One region of the Halanaerobium sp. ST460_2HS_T2 genome, then DNA from elsewhere that is predicted to be linked to it. Evidence: a T-box and tRNA genes for the amino acid it is inferred to sense, from the RefSeq annotation. Region 1 holds a T-box; the other holds one or more tRNA genes.
What was found. A T-box is a leader RNA that pairs with one kind of tRNA and senses whether it is charged. The one in region 1 lies ahead of pheS (phenylalanine--tRNA ligase subunit alpha), so its partner is inferred to be a tRNA-Phe.

Region 1 (9,088 bases):
GCTTCCATTTCCTCGATAAGACCATTCTGAAGAAGTTCATTAATCGATTCTGCAATACCGCTCCCAATTCCTTTAATATCTTTTAATTTATCCTCCGCTGCCAGCTGCTGAATATTATCGGCGTAAGATTCTATTTTACGAGCTGCATTGGCATAAGCTCTTATCTTAAAGTCATTTTCTCCTTTAATTGCCATTAAGTCAGCAAATTCTGACAGAATCTTTGCAATTTCTTTATTGCTTATTTCCTGCATCATAACACCTCTTTCCTCTGTTATTAAAAACTTTAATTAAAAGCTAAAAGGCCATGAAAATTTCATGGCCGAAAAATTTCTTCAATCTTTGATTGTATAAAGGGTGATGCCTCGATGATTCTTTTTGCCAGAAATGATTCATTTAAAACATCATTAATTTTTTGATAGGGGATCTGGGCCAGAATTAGAATCAATAAATAAACAATTATCCCAGCTTTTACCAGACCCAACAAAAATCCAGCAGCACGATCAACCGGCTGCAGAAAAATAGCATCCACAATTTTTTTCAGGGTAATCCCCAGTACATGAATTACTATATTAACAACTATAAAAATTACCGCAAAAGAAATAAACTGCAGCAGCGAAGTTGAAAGATCTAAATACGGTTCCAAAAATTGAGTAAAATACTCATACTGTCTAACGGCCACAAATAAAGCCGCAAGCAGTCCGAGTATAGTACTGGTCTGATCTATAAATCCTCTTCTAAAACCATTATAGGCAAAAAAGAGTAAAATTACCAAGATAATGATATCGAGGAAATTAATAATATCCAATTATTCTACCTCCTCGAGTAGAGTATTTAATTCCTCATTCTCCTGCCGCAGTTTTTTTAATTCCTGATGTAAACTCTGATTAGCCTCTTTTAATCTTTCTTTTTCTTTACTTAAATCAATACACTGACTGCGAAGTTTAAAATATTCATCAGCCAGATTAATCATAGTTAGATGAGATAAGCGCCGAAAAGGCAATTTAGGATAAGCATTTTTGATCTCCCTGCCGGTTTTTTCTACATGGTCTGCAAGTTTATTAATATATTCTTCACTAAATTCTCCGGTCACAGTAAACTGGTCTCCCAGAATATTTAATTTGAATTTTTTCTTATTTTGATTTTTTTCCTTAATCATTAGCAACATCTCCAGCTTTAGTAGTCTACTTTATTATATTCATTACAAAAGGCGAAATTCCTGCCTTAAATCTTAATTTCCTCTAATTTCTGCAGAATATTCTTTTTTGAGATGTTTTACTATTTGATTAAAACGCTCATTTACCTCCTGATCGGTTAGTGTTTTATCATCAGCCTGAAATTTCAACTGGAAAGCAGCACTCTTATCGCCATCTTTTATTTGATCTCCCTGATAAATATCAAAAAGTTCGACACCTTTAAGTATTTCTCCACCCTGCTCTTTAATTGCCTGATGAATATCTCCAACTGCTATTTCTTCTGCCATAACTATAGCTAAATCCCTTGCCAGAACAGGATACTTGACTAATTTTTGATAATTATAGCTTTTTTCTGCTGTTTTTTCAAAGATAAAGTCTAGATCCAGCTCAAAAATAGTTGTTCCAGCCGGTAAATTATTTTGATCTGCAAGTTCTGGATGGATTTCTCCAATAAAGCCAAAAGTCTGAGTTTCATCATATTTGATTTCAGCTCTGCGCCCTGGATGCAGAAAATCTCTGTTATCATTATCCGGAATAAAGCTTACTTTATCCAGTTGAATTCTCTCAAAAAGCATCTCCAATACTCCTTTTAGTTCAAAGAAATTGGGAGCTCCCTGCTGCCACAAATCAACATCCCGGCCAAAAATACCACCACCAAGCATGTTAAGTTCCTCAGGCCTGGTATTGCCACCTTTATTTCTAAAAACTGTTCCTGTTTCAAAAACAGCCATTTCGGAACCCTGGCGGCGAGCATTAGAAGATAATACATTAACTATCCCCGGGATCAGAGAGGTTCTTAAAATACCAAAGGCTTCACTGAGAGGGTTTTTAATACTCACAAATTTAGCATAATCTTCAAATTGAGTTAAATTCAAATCCTGATAGCTCTTTTTATCCTGCAGGCTGTAAGTTATAACTTCATCCAGGCCACCAGCCTGAAGCAGTTCTTTAACCTCTACTTCGAATTTCTGCTGGGGGTTTCTTTTACCGCGCTGCTTGGAAATTGGTCTGGTAGAGGGTATTTTATTATAACCATAAACTCTTGCTATTTCTTCTACTAAATCAGCTGCCTGCTCTACATCAGTTCTAAAGGAAGGCACAGTAACTTCCAACTCTCCAGCTTCAGCAGCTGGATTTACTTCAAACCCCAGTCTTTCAAGACTTTCTTTAACTTCTTTGGCTTCCAATTCAATCCCTAAAAGTTCATTAACTCTAGCTGTAGAAAGAGTAATTACTGCTGATTCATATTTTAAAGGATAATTATCAATCACTCCTGGAACTACTTTCGCTCCATCACACTTTGCCAGCATCTGACAGGCACGATTATTAGCCTCAATAGCTTTTTCAATATCTACCCCTCTTTCAAAACGATGGGAAGAATCAGAATGCATTCCTAATTTTTTAGCGGTTTTGCGAATGCTTACTGGATTAAAATAAGCAGATTCAATTAAGACATCAGTGGTTTCTTCTGTTACTTCGGTATTTGCTCCTCCCATAACTCCACCAACTGCAACTGCTTTTTCGGGATCAGAAATCACAAGCATCTCATCATCTAAAACTCTTTCTTCTTCATCTAAAGTCAGCATTTTTTCTTCTGCTTCAGCCCGGCGTACAATAATTTTACCATCTTTAATTTTATTAAAATCAAAGGTGTGAAGAGGTTGATTATATTCCATTAGAACAAAGTTAGAAATATCAACTACATTATTAATCGGTCTGATTCCTGCTGCCTTAAGCCGACGTTTAATCCACTCCGGTGACTCTTTAATCTTAACATTTTTTACCAGACGAGCAGTATAACGGGGGCATAAATCTGGATCTTCAATTTCAACTTCAACATAATCATTGATCTCACCAAGTTCTTCCGCTTCCTCAAAAGAAATGGGAGGTGTTTTTAGATCTTTTTCCTGAGCATATAAAGATTTAATCTCTCTTGCTACTCCAATCATTCCCAGACAGCGGGCATAATTTGGAGTTAAATCAAGTTTGAAAACATAATCATCCAGACGCTTGTATTTAAGAAAACTGCCACCTAAAGGAGCATTATCATCAAGAACCATAATTCCCTCAGCTCTTTCTTCCTGCAGTCCCAGTTCATCCTTAGAACATATCATTCCCTGCGAAAGCTCACCTCTGAGCCTGACTTCTTCAATTTCCATTCCATTAGGAAGAGTTGTTCCTACTGCTGCAAAAGGTACCAGCTGTCCTGTTTCAACATTGGGAGCACCAGTCACAACCGGAATTGCTTTTTTATCTGCTGCAGTTTTCACCATACAGATGACAAGTTTATCTGCATTTGGATGTTCTTTAATTTCTTCAATTTTTGCAATAACAATATCTTCCAAACCTTCTCCTAAATACTCAACTCCTTCAACTTCCAGCCCGGCCATTGTCAGCTTTTCGGAAAGGTCATCGGGAGTAAAATTTATATCAATATATTTTTTTAACCAGTTATATGAGATCTGCAAATTTATCATCCTTTCTTTATATCAGTCTTCAGTTTATTTACTGCTTCTGATTAGCTTAAATCAGTCTGCAGAATTAATTATTTCTATTTATTTAAAACTGATGTAAAAAACGCTTATCATTTTCATAAAGTACCCTGATATCATCAATTCCATATTTTAATAAAGCAAGTCTATCCAGTCCAACACCAAAGGCAAAACCACTATAAACATCACTATCATAACCTGACATTTCGAGTACATTGGGATGAACCATTCCCGCTCCCATAATCTCCAGCCAGCCAGTTCTGGAACATAAAGGACAGCCTTCTCCACCACAGACAATACAGGAAACATCAACTTCTGCACTCGGTTCTGTAAAAGGGAAATAGCTGGGACGGAACCTGACATCTCTGTCTTTTCCGAATAAGGCTTCTACAATCAATTCTATTGTTCCTTTTAAGTCACTAAAAGAAATCTCTTTATCAATTACCAGCCCCTCTGTCTGATGAAAAATTGGTGAATGTGAAGCATCCAGTTCATCAGAACGATATACTCTACCGGGTGCGATAATTCTAACCGGAGGCTCCTGGGCTTCCATGGTTCTGACCTGAACCGGTGAGGTATGAGTTCTCAGTAGATAATGATCATCAATATACAGGGTATCCTGTAAATCACGGGCCGGATGATGGGCCGGAATATTTAAAGCTTCAAAGTTATAATATTCACTCTCTACCTCGGGTCCCTCCGCAATATCAAAGCCGAGTCCGATAAAAATATCCTCAAGTTCTTTAGTTACCAGAGAAAGTGGATGAGAGCGTCCAGCTTCTACTTTAGAACCCGGCAGACTGACATCAATTTTTTCAGCCTGAAAACGTTTCTGTGCCGCCTCTTTTTCCAGGCGTTCCTTGTGTTCACCCAGCCAGCTCTGAATTTTACCCTTTAAAATATTAGCCTCTTTACCAACAACCGGACGCTGATCAGCATCAATTTTCCCCATCTTTGAGAAAACTGACTGAATAGCTCCCTTCTTTCCCAAATACTTAATTCTCATTTCTTCTAACTGATCAAGACTTGCCACTTCTTTTAATTCAGCTTCTGCTTCCTTTTCAATCTTTTTTAGATCATCTAGTAGATCCAAAACTAACACCTCCATATTTATGTATGTATAAAATAATTTTACTCTCTAAAAACAAAAAAATCCCGCCCTAAAGGGACGAGATACCGTGTTACCACCCTGATTATCCCACAAAATGTGGAATCACTTTATTTGTTAACGAAAGTTAATAGCTTCCGAGAAAGCCTACTTTTTTCAGCCTCCAGCTCCAGAGTGAACTTCACTAAAATTGATAATTTAACTGCTTTCAGCTGCTGCAGTTAATCTCTCTTAAAATCTCCTTTAGTTACTCTCTCCTTCTCAGCCTTTAATTATTTATTTAATTCTTTTATGATTATACCACAGAAAGAAAATCAGCTCAACTATCTTTTTTTAAACTCTGTGAAAGTATTTCAAAAGAAATAACTGAAGCTGCAACCGCTGCATTTAATGATTCAATTTCTCCTGCCAGTGGTATTTTAATCTTTGAAGTTGCTGCTGCCAAAAGTTTCTGATCAATTCCATTGGCCTCATTACCGATCATTAAAATTAGTTTATTCTGATACCGGTGCTGAAAATGATATTCTTCTGCCTCAATATCTGCAGCCAGCAGTTCGTAGTCAGCTGCCCGGGAATCAATTTCAGACAGAAATTCTTCCTGACTTAACTTCTGGCGAACTGCAATAGAAAAGATACCGCCCATTGTCGCTCTAATAACTTTTTGATTGTAAATATCGACTGAGCCTTTGAGAGCAATTACCCCATCAAAACCTGCAGCAACAGCTGTTCTGATCATTGTTCCCATATTTCCGGGATCCTGGATCCTATCCAGCAGCAAAATTTTATCTGCCTGCTGATAAAAATCCTCACCCTTAAAAACGGATTCTTTAACTACCGCTAAAATTCCCTGAGGATTAACAGTCGAGGCGGTTTCTTTTAACAGTTGTTCTTCAAGATAAATAAACTCAGACTTTAATTTTAAATCAGCCAGCAAATTATCATTCTCAGCTGATTTAAAAAAAGCAGGAGTGAGAAAGACCTGTTTGAAATCTGCTCCTCCTGCTAATGCAGCCTCAATAAGCCTCTTACCTTCCAGAATAAAAACACCTTCCTTGCGCCGGTTTCTACTCCGGTAAAGCTTATTTAGATATTTAACTTTATCGTTTTGAGAACTGCTGATTATATCCATCTAATTAATTTCCTAACTGCTCTTTTGCTACATCAACTAAATCAGCAAAAGCATCAGAATCATTAACTGCTAAATCAGCTAACATTTTACGATCAATTTCTACCTCTGCCTGTCTTAAACCATTGATAAAACGGCTGTAGGAAAGACCTTCGTTTCTAGCTGCTGCATTGATTCTGGTAATCCATAATCTTCTAAACTCTCTCTTTTTATTTCTTCTATCTCTGTAAGCATAATGTAAAGACTTCATTACCGCCTGATTAGCAGGACGATATAACTTGCTGCGGGATCCAAAATATCCCTTGGCCATCTTTAAAACTTTTTTTCTACGCTTGCGCGCCTTATTTCCTCTTTTTACACGTGGCATCTTAAATGACACTCCTTCCAGTAATTTAACATTTATTATTTAAAATTATTTGCTTATATTAGTTTATCCATGTAGTAATTTTTTGTAACGTTTTTGATATGACTTACTTAATAACTTAGCTTTTCGCAGCTGTCTTTTTCTATTTCCAGATTTTTTAGTTAAAATATGGCTGTGAAAACCCTTATGGTGCTTAAGTTTACCATTAGCTGTAGTTTTAACTCGCTTAGCAATTCCCTTGTGTGTTTTTTGCTTTGGCATGATTTAACCTCCTAATACTGTAATAATTGTGGATATTTTAAAATAACCTACTTAAAATATTAATATTAATAAGTTATTTGTTCTACTACTGTTTATCACTTTCTGGAGTTAGAAACATCATCATGTTTCTACCTTCCATTTTCGGCTTGCTTTCTACCTTACCAATATCTTCAGTTCCTTCAATAAGGCGGTCCATCAGGTCATAACCAAGCTCTTTATGCATCATTTCTCTTCCTCTAAAACGGATTCTAACTTTAACTTTATCCTTATTGTTGAGGAATCTTCGAGCTTGCTTTAACTTAACGTTAAAGTCATGGTCTTCAATCTTTACTCCCATCTGAACTTCTTTGACATTCATTACGTTTTGATTCTTTTTGGCTTCTTTTTCTTTCTTAGCCTGTTCGTACTTATACTTTCCATAATCCATAATTCTGCATACAGGTGGATTAGCCTGTGGAGCAACTTCTACTAAGTCCAAACCCTGTTCTGCTGCAGCGTCCAGTGCCTCATCCAGCGACTTGATACCAATTTGCTCTCCTTCTTGATCGATCAGACGAACCTCTCTTGCTCTAATACGATCATTAACTCTTAAATCATTAACGATATTTATGCACCTCCTGAGTGATATAAAAAAACGAAAACGAATATAAAATAAAAAAACGAGTGGTAGAAACCACCCGTTAAATTCAATAATCAGCTGAAGATAGACTATCCCCTAAAGATAAGCCTACTTTTCCCGCAGAAATTTAGTTATTTAAGCGAGAAACTGATATTAACCAGCTTTTACTGGTGAGAAACAGGTGTTTCTACTTTCTTTTCCTTAATTAGTATAGCACAGGGGTAACTAACTGTCAAGAAAATAAAAGAAAAAAACTACCCTCTCTTGATCTCAAAAAAGAAGGTAGCTTTATTATTTTAGGCCAGCTGTTATTTATTTTAAACTATCTTCAGTATTGATTTCTTTTTTTGCAATTTCCTGAAGAATTCTAGCTTTAAAATCTTCAATTTTACTTGTACCTAGATCTCCTTCACGCCTTTCGCGAACAGAAACTGTTCTTGCTTCCTCTTCACGTCCACCGACAATTAACATATATGGAACCTGTTTAACCTGAGCATCTCTAATTTTATAACCAACCTGTTCTGAGCGGCTATCAACTTCTACCCTAATGCTTTCTTTTTTAAGGGCTTCCTTAACTTTTAAGGCGTAATCAATCTGATCATCAGAAACAGGAATTACTTCAACCTGAACTGGAGCTAACCAGGTCGGGAAGGCACCAGCAAAATGCTCAATTAGTATTCCTATAAAACGTTCTATACTTCCATAAATTGCTCGGTGAATCATAACCGGACGATGCTCGTCTCCATCCTGTCCAATATAAGTTAAATCAAAACGCTCTGGCATTTGGAAGTCAAGCTGAATTGTCCCACACTGCCAGGTTCTACCCAGACTATCTTCTAAATGAAAATCAATCTTAGGTCCGTAAAAAGCTCCATCACCCTCATTTACTTCGTAATCAAGTTCGTTTTTTTCAATAGCACTACGCAGGGCATCTGTAGCTTTATCCCAGAGTTCATCAGCTCCCATGGCCTTTTCTGGTTTGGTACTTAATTCAACATTATATTTAAAACCAAAAGCACTATATATTTTATCTACAAGTTTTATTACTCCACTTAACTCATCTTCGATCTGTTCCGGCAGACAGTAAATGTGGGCATCATCCTGAGTAAAACTTCTAACCCTCATCAAACCATGTAAGGCACCTGACATTTCATGACGGTGCACCAGTCCCAACTCTGCCATTTTAATCGGCAGCTCACGATAACTGTGCATAGAATCCTTATAAACCAAAATCCCACCCGGACAGTTCATCGGTTTAACTGCATGAGTTTCTCCATCAATTTCTGTAAAATACATATTATCTTTATAATGATCCCAGTGGCCTGATTGATGCCAGAGAGACTCATCTAAAATAATGGGAGTTTTTATTTCTTCATAACCATCTTTACGGTGCTCTTCTTTCCAGAAATCAACAAGTTCATTTCTAAGTGCCATCCCTTTAGGATGGAAAAAAGGAAAACCTCTCCCCTCTTCCTGCATACTGAATAAATCTAATTCTTTTCCAATTTTTCTGTGATCACGCTTTTTGGCTTCTTCAATTCTTGTTAAATATTTTTCTAAGTCTTTTTCGGAAGCAAAAGCTGTACCGTAAATTCGCTGCAGCATCTCATTATTCTCGTCACCACGCCAGTAAGCTCCTGCTACATTGAGCAGTTTAAATGCTTTTATATAACCAGTAGAAGGAAGGTGGGGTCCACGACAGAGATCAACAAAATCTCCCTGATAATAAAGGCTGATCATCTCATCCTCGAGTTCTTCAATTAATTCCAGCTTGTATTTTTCGTTTCTTTCTTTCATTAATTCTATTGCTTCCGCACGGGGAAGAATTTTTCTTTCAATTTCAATATCTTCGTCAATTATTTTCTGCATTTCTGCTTCAATTTCTGCTAATGATTCTTCATTAAAAGTTTCATCTAAATTAAAAT
Region 2 (7,535 bases), on a different contig from region 1:
GCTAATTTTTTTTTGAGTAAAGATATGAAGATAAAAAATTAAAAAAAGGAGAGAAAAAATGGATACAAAAAGAATTACAACGATTGCAGTTTTATCAGCTTTTTCTTTAGTTTTAATGCTTTTGGTTCGTTTTCCAATGTTTTTACCATTTTTGATTTATGAACCAGGTGACATACCTATTTTAATCATTTCATTTATGTTTGGGCCAACTGCAGCGCTAGGAGCAACCTTTATCTTATCAATTTTGATGGCTGTATTTACTGGTCTAGGAGGTCCGTTTGGTGCTTTTATGCATTTTTTAGCTACAGGAATTTTTGCAGGGACAGCCGGATATTTTTATCAGAAACATCATAATAAAAGAGGAGCAATTAAAGGGCTTGTAATTGGTTCTATAGCAATGACAGTTGTGATGGCAGCTGCCAATTTAATTTTCAATCCAATATTTTACGGAATTCCCAGAGAACAGGTTTTAAAAATGATGTTACCCGGTATTTTACCATTTAATTTAACTAAAGCTATTATTAATTCTATTGTTACAGTTTTGATTTATAAGAAACTAGCGAATTTCCTGAGAAATAAGGGATTACTTAAACAAATAAATTAGTCAATAGTTTGACAAATACCCCTCTCTTAAGTTAAAATTTTTATGAGAGGGGTTGTTTTTTTGCAGATAACATTTTTAGGAACAGGAACCTCCCACGGGGTACCTGTAATTGCCTGTGATTGTGAGGTCTGTCAGTCTGATAATCCGAAAAATAAAAGAATGCGTACTTCGGTTCATATAAAAAGTGAAGAATATAATTTGTTAATAGATACACCACCGGAAATGAGGCTGGAGTTGATTAATAATAATATCAAAAATGTTGATTCAGTTTTAATGACCCATGCTCATGCCGATCATATTATGGGCTTTGATGATATCAGAGCTTTAAACTGGTTTCAGGGTAAAGAAATGCCTGTTTATGGTGACCATAAAACCTTAAATCATATTAAAAGGATTTTCCCTTATATTTTTTCAGATGAAAACCCTGGTGGAGGGGTACCCCAGGTTATTTTAAAAAAGATAGAGGGAGAAATAAAGTTTATGGATTTAAATGTTAAAGCTGTTCCGATTTATCATGGTGATAATAAAATTCTTGCTTACAGAATTAATAATTTTGCTTATTTAACTGACTGCAGTAAGATTCCGGACAGCTCCTTAAAACTGCTGGAAGGTATTGAATATGCTGCTGTTGATGCGTTGAGATTTGAAAAACATCCAACTCATATGTCTGTTGATCAGGCGGTGGAGTTAATTGACAAATTGAATTTAAAACATGGTTATTTAACTCATATCTCCCACAGACTGGATCATAAAAAGTTAAATGATTATTTGCCTGAAAATATTAGTGCAGCCTATGATGGGTTGATTATTAATATTTAATAGCTAGTAATTAATAGTTAGTAATAACAATATGAGTTTTATAGAAGAAATAACTTTTACTCAACATAATAATTAAAAAATTAATTAGGTGATGATTTTGAATATAGTACTTGTTGAACCTGAAATTCCACAAAACACTGGTAATATTGCTCGCACCTGTGCGGTAACTGATTCTAAACTGCATCTGGTTAGACCTCTTGGTTTTTCAACATCAGATAAATATTTAAAAAGAGCTGGTCTTGATTACTGGGATAAATTAGATATCAGTTATTATGACAATTTAGATAATTTTTTTGAGGTAAACAAAGATGGGCGCTTTTTTTATGCCACTACTAAAGCCGCAAAATCTTATGCTGATTTTGAATATCAGGAAAATGATTATTTTTTATTTGGTAAAGAAACTGCTGGTTTGCCGGAAAAGTTACTAGAAAAAAATCTTGATAAATGTATTAGAATTCCAATGAAGGATAATTTAAGGTCTTTAAATCTTTCGAATTCTGTTTCCATTATTATTTATGAAGCCCTGAGACAGAATAATTTTATAAATTTAAACAAAAAAGGGAAATATAAAAAGGAAATTTGAGTTTTATCTTGAATTAAATATAGTAGAGCAAAAAAGAAGGGAGGGGAGAAATGGAAAAAAATAATTATTTAACTACACTAATAATTTTATTAGTTTTTCTTTTGTCAATAACTATCGCTGCTTCTGCTTTTCAGGTTAGATTAAATGATCGGGGTAGAGATGTGATTGAAGTCCAAAAATATTTAGAAACCCTTGGTTATAATGTATCGACTGACGGTATATTTGGAAAGACTACCGAAGATGCAGTAAAATCTTTTCAGAAAAATAATAGTTTAAAGATTGATGGTATTGTTGGTGGTAGAACCCTTGAATTACTGAAAAAAATGATTTCTGAGAAAGTATCTTATGAGCTTTATGTTGTAGATAATGGAGATACTCTGTCAGGAATTGCTGGGTCAAGAGATGTAACTGTAGAAGAAATTATGGAGTTTAATAACATGAGTTCTTCTAGAATAAAACCCGGACAAGACTTAAAAATACCTAGAGAAAATATATTAACAGCTGAAGCAAAAACTCAACCTACAAATACAGAAACTAAAAAAGCACAAATTTATTACACTGTCCGCAGGGGAGATACCCTTTCTACAATTGCGGCTCGCAGAAATCTGCCTGTTGAAGAAATTATGAATGCCAACAATTTAAATTCAGATTTCATAAAAATAGGTCAGGAACTGGTGCTTCCAATAGTAGATTTTAAAGCTTCAAACAGCAGTAAAAGTGAGACAAAAACTAAAAAAAATAATTCTTCTTCTGATCGGATAGTATATAAAGTTCAGCGAGGAGATGCTCTAAGTACCATAGCTAAAATGTATGGTACTGATATAGATACAATTCGTAGAAATAATAATATAAATGGAGATCGAATTTTTGCTGGTGATGAGCTTGTAATAACTAATTATACAAGAGGACCTTTTAAATTAGGTAGAAATGCTTTTATCTGGCCTGTAAATGGGCGGATAACTTCTAATTTTGGTTGGAGAACTCATCCGATTAAGAAGACAAGATTATTCCACAATGGTTTAGATATTGCAGTTCCTAGAGGTACAAGTGTAAGAGCAGCAGCATCTGGCGAAGTTGTACATAGTGGTTGGATGAATGGTTTTGGTTATACAGTAATTATTGATCATGGAAATGGAGTAGAAACTCTTTATGGTCATAATTCTAGAGTGACAGTGGCCAGAGGTGCAATGGTAAGCAAAGGCCAACAAATTGCTTTATCAGGAAGTAGTGGTTTAAGTACTGGTCCTCATCTTCATTTTGGTGTTTTGAGAAATGAAGAACCTTTAAATCCAAAGAACTATTTACCATAAAAATAAAATTAAATTCTATGGGCAGGCCTTAATTGCCTGCCTTTTTATTTTTTTTTTGCTTTTTTTCTTGACAACTCTATTTATTATTGATATTATAAAAAGCGTCGCAAGAGAAATGGGCCATTAGCTCAGTTGGCAGAGCACCTGACTTTTAATCAGGTTGTCGGAGGTTCGAATCCTCCATGGCTCACCATTTAATAGCGCGGGGTAGAGCAGTCTGGTAGCTCGTCAGGCTCATAACCTGGAGGCCATCGGTTCGAATCCGGTCCCCGCAACCATTTTTATTTTAAAATTACATATTGGGTGGGATAGCTCAGTCGGTAGAGCAGTGGATTGAAAATCCACGTGTCGACAGTTCGATTCTGTCTCCCACCACCATTTTTTAGAATATTAAAGCCAGGCTATATAGCCTGGCCTTTTTTTTGGATACTTATTTTTTTGTAAAATTATCTTCAATTATTCTTAAAAAATAGTATCTGCAGATTCTAATAAGTCTGCTGGAATTTCTAAGCCAATTTCTGAGGCTGATTTTTGATTAATATAAAGCTTTAATTCTTCAGAAGATTCAACTGCCATTTCTGCGGGAGCAGCACCATTTAAAATTCTGGCAGCCATGGAACCTGTCTGTCTTCCTAGCTGATAATAGTCTATTCCAAGAGTCGCAATAGCACCCTGTTCAACCGAATTGTTTTCGGAAGCAAAGACTGGAATCTGATTATTATATGCTGTCTGCAGTACAGTTGGCATTGCAGAAACTATTATATTATCAGTTGGAACATAGATTGCATCAACACTTCCAACCAGAGAGGATACTGCCAGGCTTACTTCACTGCTGTTGCTAACTGTTCCTTCCTCGACAGATACTCCCATTTCTTTAGCTTTCTCTTTAGCTAAATCAACCTGGACAACAGAATTAACCTCTCCTGGGTTATATAAAATTCCGAGAGTATTTAATTCCGGTAAAAATTGTTTAATTAATTCCAGCTGTTTGGCTACTGGATTCATATCCGTAGTTCCAGTTACATTTCCACCAGGTGCTTCCATACTGTTGACTACACCTGCCTCCACAGGATCTGTAACAGCTGTAATTAAAACCGGAGTCTCAGATATCACATTGGCAGCAGTCTGAGCTGAGGGGGTGGCTATAGCCAGTACTAAATCCAGTTTATTCTGGTTGAATCTCTGGGCAATAGTTTGAGCAGTTGAAAAATCTGCCTGAGCATTCTGTAAATCGATTTGAAGATTTTCCCCCTCTACAAAACCTTCTTCTGCCAGTTGATCAACAAATCCCTCTCTGGCTAAATCCAGGGATGGATGTTCAACAAACTGAGAAATCCCGATTTTGTATTCCTGCGCCCCTGCAAAATTTGTTAAAATAAATAAGAAAATAATACTAAAATATAGTACAGTTAATAAAGTCTTTTTCATTACTATCTCTTCTCCCTTCTCACTAGAAAATTCAAATTATTTAAGTTAATTATATAATCTTTTGCTTTTGCTTGTCAATTTTGAAATTTTTATGATTGAATGAGTCTTGAAGAAAAGTTATAGGGGAGTTATTTAGTAACTTTTAATAATATTTTATTTAAATAACAACTTTAATTTTATGTTCAATTTGTATATAATAGAAGCGGTATAAGGGCTAGAAATATAAATAAGAGGTGTTTTAAATGGAAAAAAACCCAGAAATAACCATAACAATGGAAAGTGGGGAAGAAATCAGGGTAGAATTATATCCTGAAATAGCTCCAAATACTGTTAGGAATTTTATAGAATTAGTAGAAGCCGGATATTATGATGGCCTTAAGTTTCATCGAGTAATTAAAGGTTTTATGATTCAGGGGGGCTGTCCTGATGGTACTGGTATGGGAGACCCTGGTTATTCAATTAAAGGTGAGTTTTCCGAGAATGGCTATGATAATGACTTGAGCCACAAAAAAGGAGTAATTTCAATGGCTAGGAGTGCTCATCCTGATTCTGCTGGTTCCCAGTTTTTTATAGTTCACAGGAATGCACCTCATCTGGATGGTAAATACGCTGCTTTTGGTGAGGTTGTTATAGAAGGTATGGATATTGTTGATCAGATAGCTGAGGTAGAAACTGGAGCCAGAGATATGCCGCGGGAAGATCAGATAATGGAATCAGTAGCAGTTGAAACTTTTGGTGCAGAATATGAAGCTGCAGAAAAGCTTTAACTAAGGAGAGAAAATTATGAGTATACCAAGAATCCTGTATTATAAATATAAGCTGGATAAAAATTTAAATAAAAGTCGAAGTGAAATATTAAAACTGAGAGAGAATAAATTTAGAAAGCTGCTGTATTATGCTTATAATAATTCTCCTTTTTACCGTGATTTTTATTCAGCCCACGGGATTAAGGAAAAAGACCTGCCAGAGATTAAACATTCAGATCTTCCTGCTCTTGATAAAAATATAATGATGGAAAACTATGAAAGATTAGTAACTGATAAAAATATTAGCTGTGATAAGATTGCTTCTTTTCTTGAAAATTATCCTTCTCCCGTTAGCAAGTTAAATAATAAATATCACGTTATTCATAGCTCTGGTTCTTCAGGCAGAATTGGATATTTTCTTTATAATTCAAAGGAGTGGGATTTTATCAAGGCTCTTTCCCTGAGATTATTTACTAATTTTGGTCTTAAGAGAAAAAGATATGCTTTTATTGGAGCAGCAGATGGTCATTATGCCGGGGTCAGCCTTTTTTTAAGCCCTATTAATTCCCTGGAAGAATACTTCTATAAAAAATATCTGATAATTAATATTAATCATCCTTTAGAAGATTATTGCCAAAGGTTAAATGAATGCCGCCCTCATAATCTTACAGGCTATCCTTTCGGGATCAGGGTCCTGGCTGAAATGCAGAGAGCTGGCAAAATAGATATATCACCAGAAGTGGTAATCTGCGGGGGTGAACCGCTGACAGCAGAAACCAGGAAATTTATTAAAAAGACCTGGAATACCTCTCTTGTTAATCATTATGCTGCTTCGGAGTCCCTGGTGATCGGAGTAAAAAAAGAGGAGTTTAATCATTTATATATTTTTGATGATGCTAATTATATTGAAACTGCGGAAGAAGGCTATTACCTAACAAATCTCTATAATTATACCCAACCACTTATACGATATCGAATGTCTGATTTACTGGTATCGGTAAATGAACGGAAAAATGAAGATAGATGGCCTTTTAACAGGGTAAAAGAAATTATCGGACGCCAGGAGGATATATTATGGTTTAAAAATCAAGCTGGAAAAAAAGAGTTTATTCATCCAATAATATTTGTGGAATTATATATTAGAGGTTTGAATAAATATCAGGTGATACAGACGGGTGAAACTTCCTTTGTTTTCAAGGCGGTTATTAAAAAGGGAAGAAAAAATGAGGATGTAATGGTGAAAATAAAAGAAGAATTAACAAAGATACTTCAGAGTAAAAACCTACAAAATGTTAATTTCAGGATAAAAAAAGTCAAAAATATTGACGGTACAGGTACTACCGGTAAATTTAAATTGATAAAAAAAGAATTTAAATAAATTTATTCAAGCTGCATTTTACCCTATATTTTAAAATTTCACAAAAATTTGACATATTTATTTTCATAATATATAATGAATTTAAGTTCATAAAACATTATGAATTTGAGTTCATTAAAATAATTGTAAATTTTAAAAAATAGGTGGTGAATGTTGTGCCTAAAATCATCAATAATTTAAGGAGTAAAATATCTAGAGCAGCATATCAGTTATTTTCTAAAAAAGGATATTCTGCTGTTAGTATGAAAATTGTTGCTGAAGAAACCGGTATTGCTGTTGGAACATTATATAATTATTATGCTAATAAAGAGGAGTTATTTATAAAAGTTATTGAAGAAAGAATTAACAATAATAAAAAAATTTTTGATAAATATTTAAAAAAAGATGAACTTGATCTGGAAAAGTTTATTACCCATCTCTATGATGAAATTAATAAATCAAAAGGTATAATAGATGAAGTCATTAAAAAAGATATAAATAATAAAGAAGAAAAAATTGTAACCCGGCTGCGATCTGAATTATTAGAGATAGTAGATCAGATATTAATACAAATTAAAGGAAAAAAGGGAATAAAAAGGGGGGCTGAAGCAGAAAGAAAGCGCGGCGTTTATGCACTGCTTATTATGATATTGATCTTGGACAGGAGATTTCCAGGAGAACGGGAGAA

Region 2: it has a tRNA-Phe gene. The T-box ahead of pheS (phenylalanine--tRNA ligase subunit alpha) is inferred to sense a tRNA for this amino acid. The anticodon was not compared.

The regions. Positions count from the first base shown of each region.
Region 1 is NZ_QPJF01000004.1:122,300-131,387, forward strand. It holds gene polX (DNA polymerase/3'-5' exonuclease PolX) at 1-251, opposite strand, end outside; gene DFR80_RS03240 (CvpA family protein) at 314-805, opposite strand; gene DFR80_RS03245 (cell division protein ZapA) at 806-1,156, opposite strand; gene pheT (phenylalanine--tRNA ligase subunit beta) at 1,229-3,661, opposite strand; gene pheS (phenylalanine--tRNA ligase subunit alpha) at 3,753-4,778, opposite strand; T-box leader at 4,847-5,065, opposite strand; gene DFR80_RS03260 (RNA methyltransferase) at 5,113-5,922, opposite strand; gene rplT (50S ribosomal protein L20) at 5,927-6,286, opposite strand; gene rpmI (50S ribosomal protein L35) at 6,350-6,544, opposite strand; gene infC (translation initiation factor IF-3) at 6,630-7,190, opposite strand; gene thrS (threonine--tRNA ligase) at 7,476-9,088, opposite strand, start outside.
Region 2 is NZ_QPJF01000002.1:881-8,415, reverse strand. It holds gene DFR80_RS01490 (ECF transporter S component) at 59-604, shown strand; gene DFR80_RS01485 (MBL fold metallo-hydrolase) at 665-1,423, shown strand; gene trmL (tRNA (uridine(34)/cytosine(34)/5-carboxymethylaminomethyluridine(34)-2'-O)-methyltransferase TrmL) at 1,515-2,006, shown strand; gene DFR80_RS01475 (LysM peptidoglycan-binding domain-containing protein) at 2,057-3,316, shown strand; tRNA gene DFR80_RS01470 (tRNA-Lys) at 3,434-3,509, shown strand; tRNA gene DFR80_RS01465 (tRNA-Met) at 3,518-3,594, shown strand; tRNA gene DFR80_RS01460 (tRNA-Phe) at 3,619-3,694, shown strand; gene DFR80_RS01455 (ABC transporter substrate-binding protein) at 3,779-4,744, opposite strand; gene DFR80_RS01450 (peptidylprolyl isomerase) at 4,987-5,511, shown strand; gene DFR80_RS01445 (phenylacetate--CoA ligase family protein) at 5,528-6,868, shown strand; gene DFR80_RS01440 (TetR/AcrR family transcriptional regulator) at 7,024-7,535, shown strand, end outside.